2 regions of the Pseudoalteromonas sp. NEC-BIFX-2020_015 genome follow, and region 2 is predicted to be linked to the other one. Evidence: predicted binding sites of a transcription regulator. Region 2 holds the regulator's gene; the other holds the start of a gene.
The links. Region 2 encodes NrdR, which represses ribonucleotide reductase genes. Its sites were predicted from a motif close to AAACACNANATNTNGTGTTT; they were not measured.

Region 1 (3,394 bases), on a different contig from region 2:
GTATTTAGTTATTATTACCAAGTCATGCTACCACAATTTATTTATATTTACAGGCGCTAAATCTTTGCGATTTATTAATTTCCCCCTATATAATGGCCTCAGATTGACGAGGAAGCTTTTTATGACCGAACATCAAAATGTAGATAACGCAGAAATTGCAAAATTTGAAGCCATTGCCGAACGATGGTGGGACCGAGATGGAGAATTTAAACCTCTTCATGAGATCAACCCGTTACGATTAGACTTCATAGCCGACAAAGCCCATGGTTTGTTTGACAAAGAAACACTCGACGTAGGCTGTGGTGGTGGAATTTTAAGTGAAAGTATGGCGCGAATGGGCGCACACGTGACCGGTATTGATATGGGTCAAGAACCATTAACCGTGGCTAAATTGCACAGTTTAGAAACAGGTGTAAATGTTGAGTATATAAAAATACCAGCAGAAGAGTATGCAGCGCAGTACCCTGCTCGCTTTGATACTATTACCTGCATGGAAATGTTAGAACATGTACCTGATCCCGCTTCTATTATCCATGCCGTTGCCAAACTAGCCAAACCGGGTGCGGATGTATTTTTTTCAACCTTAAATAAAACCCCAAAAGCATATTTGTTTGCCATTGTTGGCGCAGAAAAGTTATTAAAAATGGTGCCAGAGGGAACTCACGACCACAAAAAATTTATTAAACCTGCACAACTTATTGCATGGGCAGAGCAAGCTGGATTAAAAGTACGTGCCAGCGCTGGCCTTAGTTATAACCCGCTATCAAAGCAATACAGCTTAAATACCGATGTCAGCGTTAATTATATTTTGCACTTTGAGAAACTGGCGTAATGGCTGACTCTAAAACAGCAACGCCAATTATTAGCTATGATGCCTTTATTTTTGATTTAGATGGCACACTACTGGACACCGCAGATGATCTAGGCGCAGCGCTTAATAGCGTACTCGTTGATCATGATCAACCACAGGTTTCGGCTGACATCTATCGTCCTGCAGCTTCTAATGGTGCCATGGCGCTGCTGGAAGCCGGGTTCGGCCAGCAGTGGCATGCTCACCCAAAGCAAGGTGATTTACGCCAGCAATTGTTAAATGCTTACGCAAATAATATTGCAACGCATAGCCACTGTTTTTCTGGTATAGCGTCTTTATTAATTGCTCTTGAGCAAAAAAACATTAAATGGGGAATAATGACCAATAAACCTGGCTTTTTGACCACCCCATTAGTTTCAGCGATTACTGAATTAAAAGGCGCGCAAGCGGTTGTCAGTGGTGACACGTTAGCAGTAGCCAAGCCTTCCCCATTGCCGCTACTACACACCGCTAATTTATTAGGTGTTGAACCAACTCGGTGTTTATACATAGGTGATGCACAGCGTGACATTGTCGCAGCCAAAGCTGCAAACATGCACAGCGCTACGGCATTATGGGGATATATCCCTAGTGTAGCTGATGCAATAGGCTGGCAAGCTGATTTTAATTGGTACTCCCCTATTGATGCTTTTAACCATATATAGTGCCTAGCTAATTTTTAACCACTACATATTGTGATTGTGTTAATTTTTGTGCATTGATTGCTGATAAAAAAAGCAGCAGAAATTTATTTTTAAAATGAGATAATTTACTCAATCTGGAGTTGATTTTTATAAATTTCATTTTAATCAGAAGGTCAAAGGTTAATGCCCACTAACACAATCATGTTATCCCAACCTTATCCACAATCAAGGGTATTTATGTACCTTGCAAAAGATCGCAGACCACTCTATCTTGTGACCTAGAATTTGATAAGCACCAGATGTTGTGGCTAAGACTTATACAATTAAATTCTCGTTAAAGTAGAATTAACACAATAAAAATTTTTTTAGAAAATATTTCCTCAAGGAATACAGGCAAAATTATGAACCAACAGCTATCTGTAAGCAAACGTGACGGCCGCAAAGAGTCACTTGATTTAGATAAGATCCATCGCGTTATTGCTTGGGCCGCCGAGGGTCTAAAAAATGTCTCTGTCTCGCAAGTTGAATTAAAATCACATATTCAATTTTATGACGGTATTCGTACCGAAGACATTCATGAAACCATCATTAAAGCGGCAGCCGATCAGATCTCTAAAGAGTCTCCTGATTATCAGTACTTAGCTGCACGTTTAGCTGTATTCCACCTACGTAAAAAAGCATATGGTCAATTTGAACCACCTCGTTTATATGATCACATTGTTAAGCTAGTTGAAGACAAGCGCTACGACGCTCACTTACTGGCTGATTACACAGAACAAGAAATTGATGCATTGGACGAGTACCTTGATCATGGACGTGATTTAAACTTCAGCTACGCTGCGGTTAAACAACTTGAAGGTAAATATTTAGTCCAAAACCGCGTTACAGGCGAAATCTATGAGAGCGCGCAGTTTTTATACATTTTAGTAGCCGCCAGTCTGTTTTCAGATTACCCAAAAAAAACACGTTTAGATTACATTAAACGTTTTTACGACGCAGTTTCATTATTTAAAATTTCATTACCAACTCCAATCATGGCCGGGGTACGTACGCCGACACGTCAATTTAGTTCATGTGTACTTATTGAGTGTGGTGATAGCTTAGATTCTATCAATGCAACATCATCCGCGATTGTAAAATACGTATCGCAACGTGCAGGCATTGGTATTAATGCTGGTAGCATTCGTGCACTTGGTAGCCCTATTCGCAATGGCGAAGCCTACCACACCGGTTGTATTCCTTTTTATAAGCACTTCCAAACAGCCGTTAAAAGCTGCTCGCAAGGTGGTGTGCGTGGTGGTGCAGCCACGTTGTTCTACCCGCTTTGGCATTTAGAAGTTGAAAATTTATTAGTACTTAAAAACAACCGTGGTGTTGATGATAACCGTGTACGTCACCTTGACTACGGTGTTCAGTTTAATAAACTTATGTACTCGCGTTTAATTAAAGACGATTACATCACGCTCTTTAGCCCATCAGACGTGCCTGGTTTATATAATGCGTTTTTTGAAGATCAAGATGAATTTGATAAATTATATGTGCAGTACGAACAAGATGACTCAATTCGTAAAAAACGTATTAAAGCCATTGAACTGTTTTCAATGTTTGCACAAGAGCGTGCAAGTACAGGCCGTATTTACTTACAAAATGTAGATCACTGTAATACACACAGCCCATTCATTGCTAAAGTTGCGCCCATTCGTCAATCTAACTTATGTTTAGAAATAGCGTTACCAACTAAGCCGCTTAACAATGTAAATGATGAAGAAGGCGAGATTGCTTTATGTACTTTGTCAGCATTTAACTTAGGTGCGATTGAGTCACTGGATGAGCTTGAAGAACTTGCAGAACTGGCTGTACGCGCCCTTGATAATCTGCTTGATTTCCAAGACTACCCAGT
Region 2 (3,394 bases):
GATCATCCATGATTACATTTCGTACAATAGTAGTGTAAATAGAAACAAATGCAATAAATTAACACATTAAAAATACAAATATTTAGTTGTTTTATTTATTAGTATTATTTATGTTTCTATAAAAAAATATCATTACAAAAACACTGTGAATTAAATTCAATCCCTGTTTAAATATGTTCATCTTTACACCGTAGTCAAATTGACGTTTTCAGCGTACAATATTGCCTTTAAAAACACCATACACGTTGCCCTAGGAGCCCCCATGTTAGAACGTAGCATGAATATTTCGGATTTTGATCCAGAGTTATTTGACGCAATCAACAAAGAGACTGCTCGTCAAGAAGAACACATTGAGCTTATCGCATCTGAAAACTACTGTAGCCCACGCGTACTAGAAGCGCAGGGTTCACAGTTAACAAATAAATATGCTGAAGGTTATCCGGGCAAGCGTTATTACGGTGGTTGTGAGCACGTTGACGTGGTTGAGCAACTAGCGATTGACCGTGCAAATGAATTGTTTGGTTCTGAATACGCAAACGTTCAGCCTCATGCTGGCTCACAAGCAAATGCCGCTGTATTTTTAGCGCTATTAGATGCTGGCGATACGGTACTTGGTATGAGCTTAGCTCATGGTGGTCACTTAACGCATGGTTCACATGTGAGCTTCTCTGGTAAGCTTTATAATGCAATCCAATACGGACTTGACGAAGCAACGGGCGAAATTGATTACGCACAAGTTGAAGCGCTAGCACTTGAGCATAAACCAAAAATGATCATCGGTGGTTTCTCAGCATACTCAGGTATTGTTGATTGGGCTAAATTCCGTGAAATCGCTGATAAAGTAGGCGCTTACTTGTTCGTAGATATGGCTCACGTTGCTGGTCTTATTGCTGCAGGCGTTTACCCAAGCCCAGTACCACATGCACACGTTGTAACTACTACTACGCATAAAACATTAGCAGGTCCACGTGGCGGTTTGATTATTTCAGCTTGTGGCGACGAAGCTATTTATAAAAAGCTTAATAGCGCTGTTTTCCCAGGTGGCCAAGGTGGTCCTTTATGTCATGTTATTGCTGCAAAAGCAGTGGCATTTAAAGAAGCACTACAACCAGAGTTTAAAGTATACCAAACTCAAGTTGTTAAAAATGCCCAAGCAATGGTTGCAGTAATGCAAGAGCGCGGCTACAAAATAGTGTCTGATAAAACAGAAAATCACTTGTTCTTACTTGATTTAATCAATAAAGACATCACTGGTAAAGATGCAGATGCAGCTCTGGGTAATGCGAATATTACAGTGAACAAAAACTCAGTACCAAACGATCCACGTTCACCATTTGTTACCTCTGGCCTGCGTATTGGTTCACCTGCAATCACACGTCGTGGTTTTAAAGAAGCTGAATCTAAAGAGCTAGCGGGCTGGATCTGTGACGTGCTAGACAACATTACTGATGAGTCAGTACAAGCACAAGTTAAAGAAAAAGTTAAAGCAATCTGTAAAAAATTACCTGTTTACGCTTAATTATTAAGCCCACTGTAATTCAGATCACAATAGCGACGTTTTTTGCTATTATAAAGGCCGCCTTAAAGCGGCCTTTTTTGTTTTTAATGGAAGCTGATACCTATGCATTGCCCATTTTGCACCGCAAAAGATACCAAAGTAATTGACTCGCGTTTAGTTGGTGGTGGCCACCAAGTTAGACGACGCCGTGAATGCAATGAGTGTCATGAACGCTTTACCACCTTTGAAGGTGCTGAACTTGTGATGCCTCGGGTAATTAAACAAGATGGCAGTCGCGAACCTTTCAACGAAGATAAACTTCTCAATGGTCTACACCGCGCATTAGAAAAACGTCCCGTTAGTACTGAGCAGGTTGACGAAGTTGTCAATATTATCAAATCTCAACTACGAGCAACGGGTGAGCGTGAGATATCCAGCCACTTAATTGGTGAGTGTATTATGGAAGCGCTTAAAAAACTCGATAAAGTCGCCTATGTACGTTTTGCTTCTGTGTATCGTTCGTTTGAAGATATCCGTGAATTTGGTGAAGAAATCGCCCGCTTAGGGGAGTAAAATGAGTCAAAACGTATTATTCACAGAGCAAGATCATCAATTTATGGCACGGGCTATTGAACTTGCCAAGCAAGGACGCTTTACAACAACACCAAATCCTAATGTTGGCTGTGTGCTAGTTAAAGGTGGTCAGATTATTGGTGAAGGCTTTCATCAATTAGCTGGGCAAGGTCATGCTGAAGTCAATGCGTTAGCAATGGCAGGTAGCCAAGCCAAAGGTGCCACTGCGTATGTCACACTTGAGCCTTGTAGTCATTTTGGTCGCACACCTCCGTGTGCCGAAGGCCTAAAAGCCGCGGGCGTGATAAAAGTGATTGCCGCGATGGTTGATCCAAATCCACAAGTGGCAGGTAAAGGTCTCGCAATTTTAGCTGATGCAGGAATTGAGGTTGCATCAGGGCTATTAGAGCAACAAGCTAAACTATTAAACCGTGGCTTTTTAAAGCGTATGGAACAAGGCATGCCATTTGTTACCTGTAAAATGGCGGCAAGTCTTGATGGTAAAACGGCCCTTAAAAATGGTCAAAGTAAATGGATTACGGGCTCTAAAGCTCGTCAAGATGTGCAACTTTATCGTGCACAAAGCTGCGCTATTTTAACGGGGGCAGATACCGTTTTAGTTGATGACGCCAAGCTTAATGTTCGTATTGATGAATTGCCAGAATCATTACCCACAGAGTTGCCTTTGCGTCAGCCAGTAAGAATTATTATTGATTCACAAAATCGTTTAACTCCTGAACTGGCTTTGTTTAGTATAGAAAGTGAGGTAATTATTCTTACCACTGAGCTTGATAAATCAAAGCAATGGCCTCATTACGTAAGCCATATTGTAGTGCCAAAACAAAATAATAAGGTTGATTTACTGGCCGCTCTCAAGCTTTTAGCACAACGCCAATTTAATCATATTTGGTTAGAGGCCGGTGCAACCCTTGCGGGGAAAATGACAGAGCAGGGGCTTATTGATGAATACATTATTTATTTCGCACCTAAATTGTTAGGTAACGATGCCAAAAGTTTATTAAATTTTGCAGAACAGACAAATATGCAAGATGTGGACAACTTAACAATTAGCGAATGTGCACTAATTGGTGATGATATTCGTATCACAGCTGCGCGGTGTTTAAATACAGCGCCTTAACCTACTATTGAAGAGCAACCTTATGTTTACTGGTATAATAGAAGCAACAGGCACAATTAGTAAATTAGAACAAAAACAAGGTGATTTAGCCATTCGCATTCAAAGTAGCAACCTTGATATGGCCGATGTGAATTTAGGTGACAGTATTGCAACCAACGGCGTATGTTTAACGGTTGTAGCAAAGC

Region 1: a site for NrdR is predicted at 1,785-1,804, ahead of nrdA (class 1a ribonucleoside-diphosphate reductase subunit alpha). Genes of this name have one in related genera too.

What each region holds. Positions count from the first base shown of each region.
Region 1 is NZ_JABCJL010000001.1:179,100-182,493, reverse strand. Features, by position in the region: gene ubiG (bifunctional 2-polyprenyl-6-hydroxyphenol methylase/3-demethylubiquinol 3-O-methyltransferase UbiG) at 122-832, shown strand; gene HH219_RS00800 (HAD-IA family hydrolase) at 832-1,515, shown strand; gene nrdA (class 1a ribonucleoside-diphosphate reductase subunit alpha) at 1,896-3,394, shown strand, end outside.
Region 2 is NZ_JABCJL010000004.1:184,172-187,565, forward strand. Features, by position in the region: gene glyA (serine hydroxymethyltransferase) at 263-1,519, shown strand; gene nrdR (transcriptional regulator NrdR) at 1,622-2,071, shown strand; gene ribD (bifunctional diaminohydroxyphosphoribosylaminopyrimidine deaminase/5-amino-6-(5-phosphoribosylamino)uracil reductase RibD) at 2,073-3,209, shown strand; gene HH219_RS04900 (riboflavin synthase) at 3,232-3,394, shown strand, end outside.